3 regions of the Mesorhizobium sp. M0621 genome follow, and region 3 is predicted to be linked to each of the others. Evidence: predicted binding sites of a transcription regulator. Region 3 holds the regulator's gene; each other region holds the start of a gene.
What was found. Region 3 encodes HrcA, which represses chaperone genes, less so after heat shock. Its sites were predicted from a motif close to GTTAGCACTCNCNNNNNGNGAGTGCTAAC; they were not measured.
Positions count from the first base shown of each region.

Region 1: the regulator HrcA is predicted to act here: its motif matches at 1,864-1,892, upstream of groES (co-chaperone GroES).
Region 2: the regulator HrcA is predicted to act here: its motif matches at 1,313-1,341, upstream of groES (co-chaperone GroES).

Region 1 covers NZ_JAMYQF010000039.1:1,065-5,918, forward strand. The annotation lists gene groL (chaperonin GroEL) at 1-1,365, opposite strand, end outside; gene groES (co-chaperone GroES) at 1,393-1,707, opposite strand; gene NKI38_RS23155 (usg protein) at 2,147-2,425, shown strand; gene NKI38_RS23160 (Gfo/Idh/MocA family protein) at 2,491-3,678, opposite strand; gene NKI38_RS23165 (MurR/RpiR family transcriptional regulator) at 4,033-4,854, shown strand, end outside.
Region 2 covers NZ_JAMYQF010000084.1:16,205-21,058, reverse strand. The annotation lists partial or broken gene groL (chaperonin GroEL) at 1-900, opposite strand, end outside; gene groES (co-chaperone GroES) at 965-1,261, opposite strand; gene bioZ (3-oxopimeloyl-[acyl-carrier-protein] synthase BioZ) at 1,690-2,673, opposite strand; gene NKI38_RS31640 (adenosylmethionine--8-amino-7-oxononanoate transaminase) at 2,670-3,935, opposite strand; gene bioD (dethiobiotin synthase) at 3,935-4,570, opposite strand; gene NKI38_RS31630 (8-amino-7-oxononanoate synthase) at 4,567-4,854, opposite strand, start outside.
Region 3 covers NZ_JAMYQF010000025.1:66,730-71,583, forward strand. The annotation lists gene NKI38_RS18605 (PQQ-dependent sugar dehydrogenase) at 1-1,253, opposite strand, end outside; gene NKI38_RS18610 (hypothetical protein) at 1,368-1,565, opposite strand; gene hrcA (heat-inducible transcriptional repressor HrcA) at 1,655-2,737, opposite strand; gene rph (ribonuclease PH) at 2,917-3,633, shown strand; gene NKI38_RS18625 (VOC family protein) at 3,817-4,227, shown strand; gene rdgB (RdgB/HAM1 family non-canonical purine NTP pyrophosphatase) at 4,227-4,854, shown strand, end outside.

The DNA.
Region 1 (4,854 bases), on a different contig from region 3:
GGCGATCTGGCGGACCGGCGTTTCGATGGCGCGGCGCACGATCTCGACCCCGGTTCGCTGGTCCGCATTGTCGGTCTGCACGGCATCGAGCGCCTTGGCGGCCCTCAGCAACGCAACGCCACCGCCGGGCAGCACGCCCTCCTCCACCGCAGCGCGGGTCGCGTGCAGCGCGTCGTCGACGCGGTCCTTGCGCTCCTTGACTTCGACCTCGGTCGAGCCGCCGACCCGGATCACCGCGACGCCGCCGGCGAGTTTGGCCAGCCGCTCCTGCAGCTTCTCGCGGTCGTAGTCGGAGGTCGTCTCCTCGATTTGCGCCTTGATCTGGGCAATGCGGCCCTGGATCTCTTCCTTGCGCCCGACGCCGTCGACAATCGTGGTGTTCTCCTTCTCGATCACCACCTTCTTGGCGCGACCCAGCATCTGCAGCGTGACATTCTCCAGCTTGATGCCGAGATCCTCGCTGATCGCGGTGCCGCCGGTGAGAATGGCGATGTCTTCCAGCATGGCCTTGCGACGGTCGCCGAAGCCTGGCGCCTTGACGGCCGCGACCTTGAGGCCGCCGCGCAGCTTGTTGACGACCAGTGTGGCAAGCGCCTCGCCCTCGACGTCCTCGGCGATGATCAGCAGCGGCTTGGAAGACTGCACCGCGGCTTCGAGCACGGGCAGCATCGCCTGCAGGTTGGAGAGCTTCTTCTCGTGGATCAGCACATAGGGCTCCTCGAGCTCCACGCGCATCTTGTCCTGGTTGGTGATGAAATAGGGACTGAGATATCCGCGGTCGAACTGCATGCCTTCGACAACTTCGAGTTCGGTCTCGGCGGTCTTGGCTTCTTCGACCGTGATCACCCCTTCATTGCCGACCTTTTCCATCGCCTGGGCGAGGAAGCGGCCGATCTCAGCATCGCCATTGGCCGAAATGGTGCCGACTTGCGCAATTTCGTCGTTCCTGGTCACGTTGCGGGCATTGGCCTTCAGTTCGGCCACCACCGCCTCCACCGCCTTGTCGATGCCGCGCTTCAAATCCATCGGGTTCATGCCCGAGGCCACGGCCTTGGCACCTTCCTTGACGATGGCCTGCGCAAGCACGGTCGCCGTCGTGGTGCCGTCGCCGGCAATGTCGCTGGTCCTGGACGCCACTTCGCGCACCATCTGCGCACCCATGTTCTCGAACTTGTCCTCGAGCTCGATCTCCTTTGCCACCGTCACACCGTCCTTGGTGATGCGCGGAGCGCCGAACGACTTGTCGATGACGACGTTGCGCCCCTTGGGGCCGAGTGTCACCTTCACCGCGTTGGCGAGAATGTCGACGCCGCGCAGCATCTTCTCGCGCGCCTCGGTATGGAATTTCACCTCTTTGGCAGCCATTAGATTACTCCTTCATCCAGGCAGCCGTCAGGCGGCCTTCTTCACTTCGGCGATCACATCGATCACGCCCATCACATCGCTTTCCTTCATGATGAGCAGGTCCTTGCCGTCGAGTTTAATCTCGGTGCCGGACCATTTGCCGAACAGGATGCGGTCGCCGACCTTGACGTCGAGTTCGACAAGCTTGCCGCTGTCGTCGCGTGCGCCGGGGCCTACGGCGAGCACTTCGCCTTCCTGCGGTTTTTCCTTGGCGGTGTCGGGGATGATGATGCCGCCGGAGGTCTTCTCCTCGGCTTCGATGCGGCGGACCAGAATACGGTCATGCAACGGACGGAACGCCATGTCGCTCTCCTCATGGGCAAACAGATTTTTGAGGTTCCTCCGCACCGAACCGGCAATATCGGACCGGTGCGGAACGCTGCGACCCTTCATCAGGCATCGCGGCGCATATCGAACTAGTTTTGCCGGTTTCCGGTTTCAAGAGCCCGGCGAAAAAATTTTAGCACTCGACCAGCAAGAGCGCTAACACCCCGTTATGGCGTGGCAATTTCGCATTGGCGGAGCGATTTTCAGCTTGAATTTCCACCGTGGTCAAACAAGATCATCAGAGATCGTGGCACTGAGCAGCCGGAACCGCTGACCTTCTCGAGGAATTATTATTCTAGAGACGGACGACATCCATGGGCCGACGGAACTTTTCGCCGTTCCCGGCCAGACGAGTTCAACCACATGTCGATAGGCTGCATGTTGCCCTGAACGGAGATAGACGAAGGAGAAGCACATGGCAGATACAGTCAGCAGCGAATTCCGCCTGCAAATGGAAGGCTATGGCCTGACGACGGCTGAAATCCACTATCATCTGCCCGACCATCCGAGCCTGCTCCAACTCTATGTCTGGCAGGACTATGATCTCGCCCCGGCATTTCCCGAACTCAAGGGCTTTCTCCATTATTGGGAGCGCGAACTCGACGGCCCGCTCCACTCGGTCCGCGTCGCCCACCACCGGCTCATCCGGCCGTCGGAATGGCGCGCCGTCGACGGCATCATCGCCATCCATTAGAGTATGCTTGGCCATGCGGGTAGCAGCGCGCCCTCGTTTCGTCGGGCGCGATGCCGGTGACAAGGCTATCCCGCAAACCTTGCAGCCGTCCACGCGCCACCCGCCGCATTCGACTCCACTGCCGCCGCGACAAATTTCACACCGCGTGCGCCGTCGACGACATCGGGCACCTGTGCGGCGCGGGCTGCATCCACGACCTCGTCCGACCGATGGGCGCGAATGATGTCGGCGGCGTCGCGATAGAAATTGGCGAAGGCCTCGATATAGCCTTCGGGATGCGCCGCCGGCATGCGCGACACGCGCCGGCTCTCTTCGGTCGAGCCATGCCCGCCGCGCACCAGCGTGCGGGTTTCCTCGCCATAGCGGGAAAAGCGCAGTTCTTCCGGTCGTGCGCCTGACCATTCGAGCCCGGCTCTGTCGCCATAGACGCGCACGGACAGATCATTGTAGTGGCCGGGCGACGTCTGGCTGGCCAGGATCGTGCCGCGCGCCCCGCCTGTCCAGCGCAGCAGCACATGCGCATTGTCGTCGAGCCGGCGTCCGGGCACGGCGGTGAACAGATCGGCCGACACCGCCTCGGCCTCGCAGCCCGAGATATAGCTTGCCAGGTTGAAGGCATGCACGCCGATGTCGGCCAGCACCGCCGACTGCCCAGCGCGCGCCGGATCGGTGCGCCACTCCGCCTGCTTCTGGCCCTCGGCGTCGATCGGCTTGGTCAGCCAGTCCTGGATATACGAACCATGCACGGACACGATGCGTCCAAGCTCGCCAGCCGCCACCATCTCGCGCGCCTGGCGCACCATGGCGTAGCCGGTGTTGTTGAGGGTGACGACGAAGCGGCGGTTTTTCGCCTTCGCGAGCGCCACCAGCGCTTCGGCCTCGCCCAATGTCGTCGACAGCGGCTTGTCGCAGATCACGTCGATGCCTGCCTCGAGAAAAGCCGTGGCGATCGGCGCATGCAGATGGTTGGGGGTGACGATAACCACCGCCTCAATGCCATCCGGCCGCGCGGCTTCTGCCTTTGCCATCACGCGATAGTCGGCATAGCTGCGCTCCGGCGCGATGCCGATCTCGGCGGCCGAGGCCGCGGCGTTCTCCGGGTCGGAGGATAGCGCGCCGGCCACCAGCGCGATCTGGTCGTCAAGGCGCATGGCCAGTCGGTGCACGGCGCCGATGAAAGCATTGCGGCCGCCACCGACCATGCCGACCCTCAAACGCTGGCGTGTCGATCCATCCGATGTTGCATAGACCATGTTTCACACTCCTCACCTATCGCTTCGTCATCCTGGGGCGGAGCAAGGAGCGTAGCGACGCAGCGCAGACCCCAGGATCCATGCCGTGACGTCAGAGCGATCCTACGGTGAAGAATCTTCTCTTCCGCTGCATTCCTCGACAGCAGTCACGGCATGCATCCTAGGGTCTCCGCGACGGAGCTCCGCTCCTGCTTCGCCCTAGGATGACGACGTTGAGAAGGCTTCGCCAACCCTACGCACCACGACGGCCCGGCGGTTCCAATCTACCAACCGCCCTACCAAATCCCTACTGCTTTCGAACACAATTTCCAATTTCCATATTGTAAAACGATCGTGCCACGCTAGCCTGAAATCATGAGTGGGGCAGGCAAGGCATCCGGACGATCCAGCACCGACGAGGCGGCGACCCGCAAGCGCGGACGCTCGCTTGCCGCTCTCGGCTATATCCAGCCGCAGACCTATGAGGAGCTGCGCGCGGTGCTGTCGTCCGGCACCGTGCATTTCCCCAAGCGGCTGCGTCAGGTCGCGATCTTCCTGTGGCAGCACCCGAGCGATGTCGCGCTCGGCACCATAGCGCAGGTCGCGGCACAGGCAGGCGTGCAGCCCTCGACGCTGGTACGCTTTGCCCAGATCTTCGGTTACTCCGGCTTTTCCGATTTCCAGGGCCTGTTCAAGGATCACGTCAAGGGATCCTGGCCGGAAGGACGCGGCGAGCAGCGAACCGAGGCCGAACCCAATCTGCATTTCCTGCACGGTATGGTCGGCGCCTCGCAGGCGTCGCTCGGCCGCATCGAGAGCGGCTTCGACGTCGAGAGTTTCGAGAAGATGGTGGCGCTGCTGGCGGCGGCCGACCTGATCTATGTCATCGGCTCCAAACGTGCCTTCCCCGTCACCACTTACCTGTCGCTAACGCTGTCACAACAAGGTGTGCGCAATTTGCTGGTCGACAATGTCGGCTCCACTGCAATCGACCAGGTCGGCTGCATCGGCAAAGGAGATGCCGTGCTGGCGGTCTCCTTCAGCCCCTACAATTCGATCACGCCCGACCTCGTCGCGGTGGCGCATGAACGCAAGGCGCGCATCGTCACCATCACCGACAGCACCTTCAGTCCGCTGGTCCGGCTGTCGGACAGCTGGCTGGAAGTGGTGGAATCCGACTTCGCCGGCTTCCGCTCG
Region 2 (4,854 bases), on a different contig from region 3:
GACCTGGCCACCGGTGAGGATGGCGATGTCTTCCAGCATCGCCTTGCGGCGATCACCGAAGCCCGGCGCCTTGACGGCGGCGATCTTCAGGCCGCCACGCAGCTTATTGACGACCAGCGTGGCCAGAGCCTCGCCTTCGACGTCTTCCGAGATGATGAGCAGCGGCTTCGAGGTCTGCACGACGGCTTCGAGAACCGGCAGCATGGCCTGGAGGTTGGACAGCTTCTTCTCGTGCAGGAGGATGTAGACGTCCTCGAGCTCGGCAACCATCTTGTCGGCGTTGGTGACGAAGTAGGGCGAGAGGTAGCCGCGGTCGAACTGCATGCCTTCGACCACTTCGAGTTCGGTCTCGGCGGTCTTTGCTTCCTCAACGGTGATGACGCCTTCGTTGCCGACCTTCTGCATCGCTTCGGCGATCATCTTGCCGACCGACTCGTCGCCATTGCCGGCGATCGTGCCGACCTGGGCGACTTCCTCGGAGGTCTTGATCTTCTTGGCAGCCTTGCCGAGCGCCGCGACGACTTCGGTCACGGCCAGATCGATGCCGCGCTTCAGGTCCATCGGGTTCATGCCGGCGGCAACCGCCTTGTTGCCTTCCTGGACGATCGACTGCGCCAGAACGGTCGCGGTCGTGGTGCCGTCGCCGGCGATGTCGTTGGTCTTCGAAGCAACTTCGCGGATCATCTGCGCGCCCATGTTTTCGAACTTGTCGGAAAGTTCGATTTCCTTGGCGACGGTGACGCCGTCCTTGGTGATGCGCGGGGCGCCGAACGACTTGTCGATGACGACGTTGCGGCCCTTTGGACCGAGGGTCACCTTCACCGCGTCGGCGAGAATGTTGATGCCGTGAAGCATGCGCTCGCGGGCATCGCGGGAGAATTTTACGTCTTTGGCAGCCATTTTTTTACTCCTGGGCATTTCGCCCGAAATTCAGATTTGATCGCGAAGGAAAGGCGGCGGCGTGTCAGCCGATGATGCCCATAACGTCGGATTCCTTCATGATCAGAAGGTCTTCGCCATTGAGCTTGACTTCGGTGCCCGACCACTTGCCGAACAGGATGCGGTCGCCGGCCTTGACGTCCAGCGGGACCAGCTTGCCAGCTTCGTCACGAGCGCCGGAGCCGACGGCGATGATCTCGCCTTCCTGCGGCTTTTCCTTTGCCGTATCCGGGATGATGATCCCGCCGGCGGTCTTGGATTCGGATTCGACCCGGCGAACGACCACGCGGTCATGCAGCGGCCGGAAATTCGACTTTGCCATTTTTGGTTTCCTTGGTGCGGATGTTGAACGGTGCTCCGTTGCCGGAGCATGCCTAGCACTCAGCCGAAGCGAGTGCTAACGCGGCAATGAGATAAGCCGCAGGCTCCTGCTAGTCAAGACGGAAGAGCAAAGAGCAAAGAGAAAAGAGAAGACAGCAAAGAGCAGCCAGCAAAGAGCGTGTAAGCATCGAGCCTTTTATGTGAACAATGTCTGGTATCCGACATATATGGGCGGCTCACCCTTTGTAATTGAGCTTTATTCAGATGGTACGATTGGTGCAACGGGTGTTGCATTTGAACTCATCCAGAGGCTCGCACGGGTCGTGCTGCGTCAGCTTGGTCATGTCGAGCTTCAGAAGGCCATTTTGGCATTGGTTCTGTTGCTCCTATTGCCATTCATGACCAGTCCTGCGCGCGTGAGCCGGCCGGCTAGATTCCAACCACGAGAGCGCCGCCGCTGAGACCCGCACCGGCCGCCGCCAGAAGGACTTTCTCTCCTGGCTGGAATGGCTCCGTCTGGTTGGCGAGCGAGAGCGACAGCGGGACCGTCGCGGCCGAAGAGTTGCCGTATTCGGCAATCGTCTTGACAATTGCTTGGTCCGCAATTCCGAGGTTTCTTCCGACCGCGCCGAAAATCCGGGTATTGGCCTGATGCGGCACGAACCGGCCGACATCGTGTGGCCGCACTCCGGCAGCGGCTAGAGCGCTTGTCGAGCAATCGGTCATCATCTCCACGGCCATTGCGAACACTTCGCGGCCGTCCGTCATCCTCATTCGGGTTTGCGCGAGATCGAGGTCACCGTGGAACGGCTTGTTGCTTCCTCCTGCGGGAATCTGGATCAGCCCGTAGCGCGAGCCGTCCGAATCCACCGAGGCACCGAGAATGCCCCGATCCGGGTCCTCGCACGGACCAATCACCAGGGCGCCTGCGGCATCGGCGAAAAGGGCCGAACTGGCGCGTTCGGCCGGATTGATGCGGCGGCTGAGGATATTGGCGGCAATGACGAGGGCCGCCTTGCCGTGCAGCCGGGTAAATCCGTCCGCGAACATCAGCGCATAGATGAAGCCGGCGCAGGCGCCGGTCAGATCGACCGCACCGGCGCGGCTCAGTCCCAGCTGATGCGCGACTAGCGGCGCGCTAGGCGGCAGAAGGTGGTCGGGCGTCGAGGTGGCGAGCAACAGCAAACCGATGTCGCCGCGGTTGATGCCGGCATTTGCCAGCGCCATGTCGCCGGCCTGCGTGGCAAGACCAGACAGCGTGTCGTCATCCGTTGCCCAGAAGCGCGAACGGATTCCGGTGCGCCGTTCGATCCAGCCCGGTTCGAGCCCGAGATTGCTCTCGATCTCGGCATTCACCACTTTGCGCCCAGGCGCATGATGGCCGAACCCGAGAATGCGCGACGACCTGCTCATGGCCTCGAACCGAAGCGTGCGCCGGCCTCCTCGATGGCGTCATAGAGCCCGTCCAATTCGCCGCCAGTGATGCAATAGGGCGGCATAAGATAGAGGACATTGCCGAGCGGGCGCACAAGTAGTCCTCGCTCCAGGAAGAAAGCGCGCAGCTTCGGCCCGATCTCGGCGAGATAACCGGCGGAGCCGGTGCGCAGATCGAGTGCCGCGATCGTGCCGGTCGCCCGGCTGTCGGTGAAGCAGGGATTGTCGCGAAAGCGTTGCAGCCCGGCGGCCTGCATTGCGCTCAACGCCGCGACCCGCTCGGCCACCGGCTCGTCCCGCCAGATCTCGACATTGGCAAGTGCTGCCGCGCAGGCAATCGGGTTGGCAGTGTAGGAGCTCGAATGGAAAAACGTCTTCTTCCGGTCCTCGGAATAGTGAGCCTGGAAGATGGCATCGGTGGCAAGCGTTACGGCCAGCGGGATGGCGCCGCCGGTCAGGCCTTTCGAGGTGCACAGGATATCTGGAGAGATCGATGCCTGCTCGCAGGCGAACATGGTTCCGGTCCGCCCCCAGCCGGTCATCACTTCGTCGGCGATCAGCAGCGTGCCGGAGGCCTCAGTGATCTTCTTCAATTCGGCCAGAACTGAAGCCGGATACATCAGCATGCCGCCGGCGCCCAGCACCAGCGGCTCGACGATTAAGGCTGCGGCTCGTCGATCGCGGGTCACAGCCTCTAAACGATCCAGCGTCTCCTGCTCGCGCCCCGCTGCCGGAAAGGGGATGGTGTCGACCTCGAACAGCAAGGGTTCGTAGGCGGCGTTGAACACGCCACGCGCACCGACGCTCATCGTGCCGATCGTGTCGCCATGATAGCTGTGATCCATGACGACGATGCGCGAGCGCGGGGCGCCGATGTTGCGGAAATAACCGAGCGCCATCTTCAGCGCGACTTCGACTGAGGTCGAGCCGCTGTCGGAATAGAACACCCAGTCGAGTCCAGCGGGAGCGAGGCCGACAAGCGCCTTGGCCAAGCGCTCTGCCGGCTCGTGCGTGAAGCCCGCAAAGATAATCTGGTCGAGGCTCGACGCGGTTGTCTCGATTGCCTTCATGATGCGGGGATGGCGGTGGCCATGTGTGACGACCCACCAGGAGGAGATGGCGTCCAGGATGCGGGCGCCGTCCGCCCTGCGGAGATAGGCGCCTTCAGTCCGGACGATTTCTGGGATCGCAGGCTCGAGCGCGTGCTGGGTGAAGGGATGCCACACATGAGACTGCGACATCAGTCACCTCCAGTAATCGAGGCGAAGGCGAAGCCGGCAATCATTGCGTCCCTCAGTGTCTTGCCCGTCAGCACATCGAGGTGCGGCAGCCTGCCGAGCTGCGGCGCACCGCTGAATTCCACGATGGTCCGTTGCGTATCGGCCATCTCATCGCCGATGAAAGCGATGCCGGCCAACGGGATGGATCGGGCGCGGAGCGCCTCGATCGAGAGCAAGGTGTGGTTGATGGTGCCGAGCGTGGTGCGGGCGCACAGAATAACGGGCAGCCGCCATTCAGCGAAGATGTCGATGAACCTTGTGCGCCGGTTGAGCGGCACCATCAGGCCGCCGGAGCCTTCGATGACGAGCGGCGTCGGTAGGACGGGAAAGTTAAGATCGTCAGCCTTGATCGCCACGCCGTCGATCTCGGCCGAACGATGCGGCGACAGCGGGCTCCGCAAGCGGTAGGCTTCCGGCAGCACGCGCTCTGAGGGCAAGCCGGCAAGCCGCGCGACCACCTCGCTGTCGGTCTCGCCGTCGAGGCCCGATTGCACCGGTTTCCAGTAAAAGCCGTCGAGCAAACCGGCGAGCCCAGCCGCAAACACGGTCTTGCCAACTCCCGTGTCGGTTCCGGTGATGACGATGCGTTGGGTCATATCGCCTCCGGCAATCTTTGGGCCAACACCTCGACCAGCGCCTCGACCATGGCGGAAATGTCGGCTTCGCCGATATTGAGCGTCAGTGAGATGCGCAGCCGCGACGTGCGCACGGTCGGAGGACGAATACCGCGTATGTCGAAGCCGCGGGCCTGCAGGCGCGCCGCCACTGCCATGGTGCGCCTGACATCGCCGATTACGAGGGGCTGGATCTGCGAGCCGCTGGGTATCACGCCGCAGCGCTCGGCCAGCTGGCGGCCGGCGAGGGCAACGCGTTCATGCAG
Region 3 (4,854 bases):
ACCGGCCGGCCCCAGACCTCGCCGTTGGAGACGACGAAGCCGGTGATGAAATCCTCGTATTCGCCGGTCGGCTTGCCATTCCTGAACAGCAATCTCACCACCTTGTAGCCTGTCCTGTTGCCACGGTTCCATGAGCCGTGCAGAGCCACAAAGGCGTCGCCCTTGTATTCGGCCGGAAAGTTCTTCCCTTCGTAGAAGGCGATGTTGAGCGGCGCCGAATGCGCCTGCATCAGCACGTCGGGAATATCAGCCTTGCCGGCAAGATCGGGGCGCGCGCCCTTGTGGCGTGGATCCTCGTTGTTGCCGATATAGTACCAGGGCCAGCCATAGAAGGCGCCGTCCTTGACCACGGTCGCATATTCCGGCGGCACATTGTCGCCAAGCCCATCGCTTTCGTTGACGACGCACCACAGCGCGCCGGTCGCCGGCTGCACGGCCATGCCCGAACAGTTGCGCAGGCCAGTGGCGACGATGCGACCGTTCTTGCCATTGGGATCGAAGGCCAGCACAGCCGCGCGGCCATCCTCGGAACCCCAGGCAGCACCGAGCGGCTGCGACGTCGCCCAGGCGTCGAGGCCACCCTCCGGTTCTTTGCCCATATTCTGCGCGGCGTTCGAACCAGACCCGACCGATAGATAAAGCGTCTTGCCGTCCGGCGAGAAAGCGATATCGCGGGTCCAGTGATGACTTGAAGGGATGTTGTCGACAATGGTCTCGGGATCGTCTGATGCCTTCAGGTCGCCATTGCGATAGGCAAAGCGAACCACGCTGTCGCTGTTGGCGACATAGACCCATTGCGGGTCATTGCCCGGGGGATAGAAGGCAATGCCATAGGGCTGGTTGAGATTGCCGGCAAAGATGCCTCTCTCAATGGGTTTGGCGCTGCCGTCTGCGAGGCGGTAGACGCGGATCTGATTGGCTTCGCTGTCGGCGACGAACAGGTCGCCGTTCGGCGCGACGCGCACGACGCGCGGATTGTCGATGCCCGACGCGATCAACTCAGCCGAGAACCCTGGCGGCAGCTCCGGCTTGGCGCCTGCCGGCCTTTCGGCGAGGCCGGCGCTGTTCGAGGTTGATTTGGTGACGTCGGGTCTTGGCAGATCTTCGGGCTTGATCAGGCGGCGCACACCCGGCCTGTCGGCACGCCAGTCGCCGAAGGCGGCGGCACCTTTCAATACGGGCTCCGCCTGCTGGGCGAATGCGGCGGTGAGAAACACCGAAGCGGGGAGGGCCAGCCCGGCCAATCGGATCATTCAATCCTCCAAACCTGGTCACATAATGACAGGCTGCAAAGAGGGCAAACGGGCGGTTTCGTCTGTTGTTCCGCGGCACACGATGAGTTGAAGTGAGAGCGGAGGTTTCCAGTTTCAGTTGCCGGCAGCGTAGAAATCGTCGTCGAGGCGCTTTTCCAGTTCGACGAGATCGGCCGGCAGCGGCAGGCCCATGGCGCGCATTTCCCGCAGTTTCTCGCGCAACTGCTCCTGGATCTCGTGCTGATCTTCCGGCTGGTTGACCATCTCCTCGAGCAGCAGGCTGATCCGGGCCTTGAATTCTTCGAGCGCCATTCTTTTTCTCCTCAGCTGCTTGTTGTTTGTTTTTTGGGTCTAAGGGTTGAGATTCAGGTCAGGCCGGCATCACCTGAATATCAATACACTTAGCGGAGCATGCGGGAAATCAGTTGCGCCGTATAGTCGACCATCGGCACGATGCGGGCATAGTTGAGCCGGGTCGGGCCGATGACCCCGAGCGCACCGACGACACGGGCGTCTTTGTCGCGATAGGGCGCGACCACCAGCGAGGAACCGGACAGCGAGAACAGCTTGTTTTCCGAGCCGATGAAGATACGCACGCCCGATCCTTCCTCGGCGAGGTCGAGCAGCTGGATCAGCCCGTCCTGCGTCTCCATGTCCTCGAACAAATGCCGCAACAATTCGATGTCGGCCTGGGCGGTGACGTTTTCAAGCAGGTTGGCGCGGCCGCGCACGATCAGCCGCGCCGGCAGGCCGCTGTCTGCGCCGGCCCACACCGCCAGTCCCTTTTCGACCAGGTCCTGCGACAGCGTGTCGAGCGCGGCCTTGGTCTCTTCCTTGATGCGGGCAATCTCGATCCGCGCCTCGGCCAGCGTGCGGCCGCGGATATGGGCGTTGAGGAAGTTCGAGGCCTCGTGCAGTTGCGAGACTGTGATGCCGGCGGGCAGCTCGATGACGCGGTTTTCGACGTCGCCATTCTGCGACACCAGCACCGCCAGCGCCTTCGTCGGCTCAAGCTGGATGAATTCGATGTGCTTGAGTGCCACTTCGTTCTTGGCGGCCAGCACCAGGCCGGCGCCGCGCGACATGCCCGACAGCATCTGGCTGGCCTCGGTCAGCATGTGTTCCAGCGTCGCGCCCGAGCCGGACGCCCGCACCTGCGCCTCGATGGCGCGGCGCTCCTCGTCGGAGAGGTCGCCAAGCTCCATGAAGGCGTCGACGAAGAAACGCAGGCCGGCCTGCGTCGGCAGCCGGCCGGCCGAGATGTGCGGCGCGTAGATCAGGCCGAGATGCTCGAGATCGCTCATCACGTTGCGGATGGTGGCCGGCGACAGCGAGGACGGCAGGATGCGCGACAGGCTGCGTGATCCCACAGGTTCGCCGTCCCTGAGGTAGGAATCGACGATGCGCCGAAAAATGTCGCGCGAGCGCATGTCCAATGATTGAAGCGCGGGCGCCTGTGAATTCGGATCGACTGCCTTGGTCATTGCGGCCAAAAACCTCCGGCCCAAAGATATAGACTTCGCTACGGCCCGCGCAACCCGGTGTCTGCGTCAGATCACCCCGGTGTCTGTGTCGGATCGTCAGGCCATTTTCCTTTGCGCCATGCGTCCCATGCGGCTACAAGCCGGCCAAGATTCCGAAAAATGACAAGAAAGCAGCCTTAATGCGCCCTTCCAAACGCCAATTCGACGAAATGCGTGCCATCTCCTTCGAGCGCGGCGTCTCCAAGCATGCCGAAGGCTCTTGCCTGGTGAAGTTCGGCGACACGCATGTCCTGTGCACGGCCAGCCTCGAGGAAAAAGTGCCGGGCTGGATGCGCAATTCCGGCAAAGGCTGGGTGACGGCGGAATACGGCATGCTGCCGCGTTCGACCGGCGAGCGCATGCGCCGCGAGGCTTCCGCCGGCAAGCAGGGCGGCCGCACGTTGGAGATCCAGCGGCTGATCGGCCGTTCCTTGCGCGCCGTGGTCGATTTGCAAGCGCTGGGCGAGCAGCAGATCACCGTCGACTGCGACGTCATCCAGGCCGATGGCGGCACCCGCACCGCCTCGATCACCGGCGGCTGGGTGGCGCTCTACGACTGCCTGCGCTGGATGGAAGCCCGCCAGATGGCCAGCGTCGCCAAGGTGCTGAAGGACCACGTCGCGGCGATCTCCTGCGGCATCCATGACGGCCAGCCGGTCATCGACCTTGATTATCTCGAAGATTCCTCGGCTGGCACCGACGCCAATTTCGTCATGACCGGCAAGGGCGGCATCGTCGAGATTCAGGGCACCGCCGAGGGCGAGCCTTTCTCCGAAGAACAGTTCGCCGAATTGATGAACCTGGCCAAGAAAGGCATCCAGCGCCTGGTGAGTTTGCAGCAGATGGCGGTGGCTTAGGTTTCAAATGCCGAGCGTGAATGCCCCCCTCTGGCCTGCCGGCCATCTCCCCCTCAAGGGGGGAGATCGGCTGTGGTTGCGGGTTTCGCCAATCACCAAGGTTGGAAGCCATAAGCCGGCGCCAAAGCCGCCAATCTCCCCCCTTGAGGGGGAGATGGCCGGCAGGCCAGAGGGGGGCGCCTAGTGACGCCCTCCGCTATTCTTGAATCGGCTCTCTACGTCACCGACCTTGCCGCGGCCGAAACCTTCTACACCGGCGTCCTCGGCCTAAACCTGCTCGGCAAAGTCGACGGCCGGCACCTGTTCTTCCGCTGCGGCCCGGGCGTGCTGCTCGTCTTCAACGCCGAGGCGACGAAAGTGCCGCCGGCGCCCGACGCCAGGCTGCCCGTGCCGCCGCATGGCGCTGTCGGTGAAGGCCATCTCTGCTTTGCGGCGACCGCTGACGAAATCGCCGACTGGAAAGCGCGTCTCGAGGCGAAAAACATAGCCATCGAAAGCGAATTCGAATGGCCGCAGGGCGGCCGTTCGATCTATATACGCGACCCCTCGGGCAATTCGATCGAATTCGCCGAGCCACGAATCTGGGGCCTTTGATGCATTCTCTCGATGGAAAGAAGATCGTCGTCGCCAGCCACAATGCAGGCAAGCTGCGCGAATTCGCCGACCTGATGGGGCCGTTCGGCTTCGAAGCGAAATCCGCCAAGGACTACGGCCTGCCCGAGCCCGATGAAACCGGCACCACCTTTGAGGAAAACGCCTACATCAAGGCGCTGGCCGCCGCCAAGGCGACCGGCCTGCCGGCATTGTCGGACGATTCCGGCCTGTGCGTCGATGCGCTCGACGGCGCGCCCGGCGTCTACACCGCCAACTGGGCCGAAACACCCGACGGTTCGCGCGATTTCGGCATGGCCATGCAACGCACCGAAGTGGCGCTGCAGGAAGTCGGCGCCGCCTCGGCCGAACAACGCAAGGGCCGCTTTGTCGCCGTCATATGCCTGGCGTTTCCCGACGGCGAGGCCGAATATTATCGCGGCGAGGCCGAAGGCACGCTGGTCTGGCCGCCGCGCGGCGACCTCGGCTTTGGCTACGACCCGGTGTTCTTGCCCGATGGCTTCGAAAAAACCTTCGGCGAGATGAGCGCCGAGGAAAAACATGGCTGGAGGCCCGGCCAGCCGACGGCGCTGTCGCACCGCGCCCGCGCCTTCCAGAAATTCGCCAAAG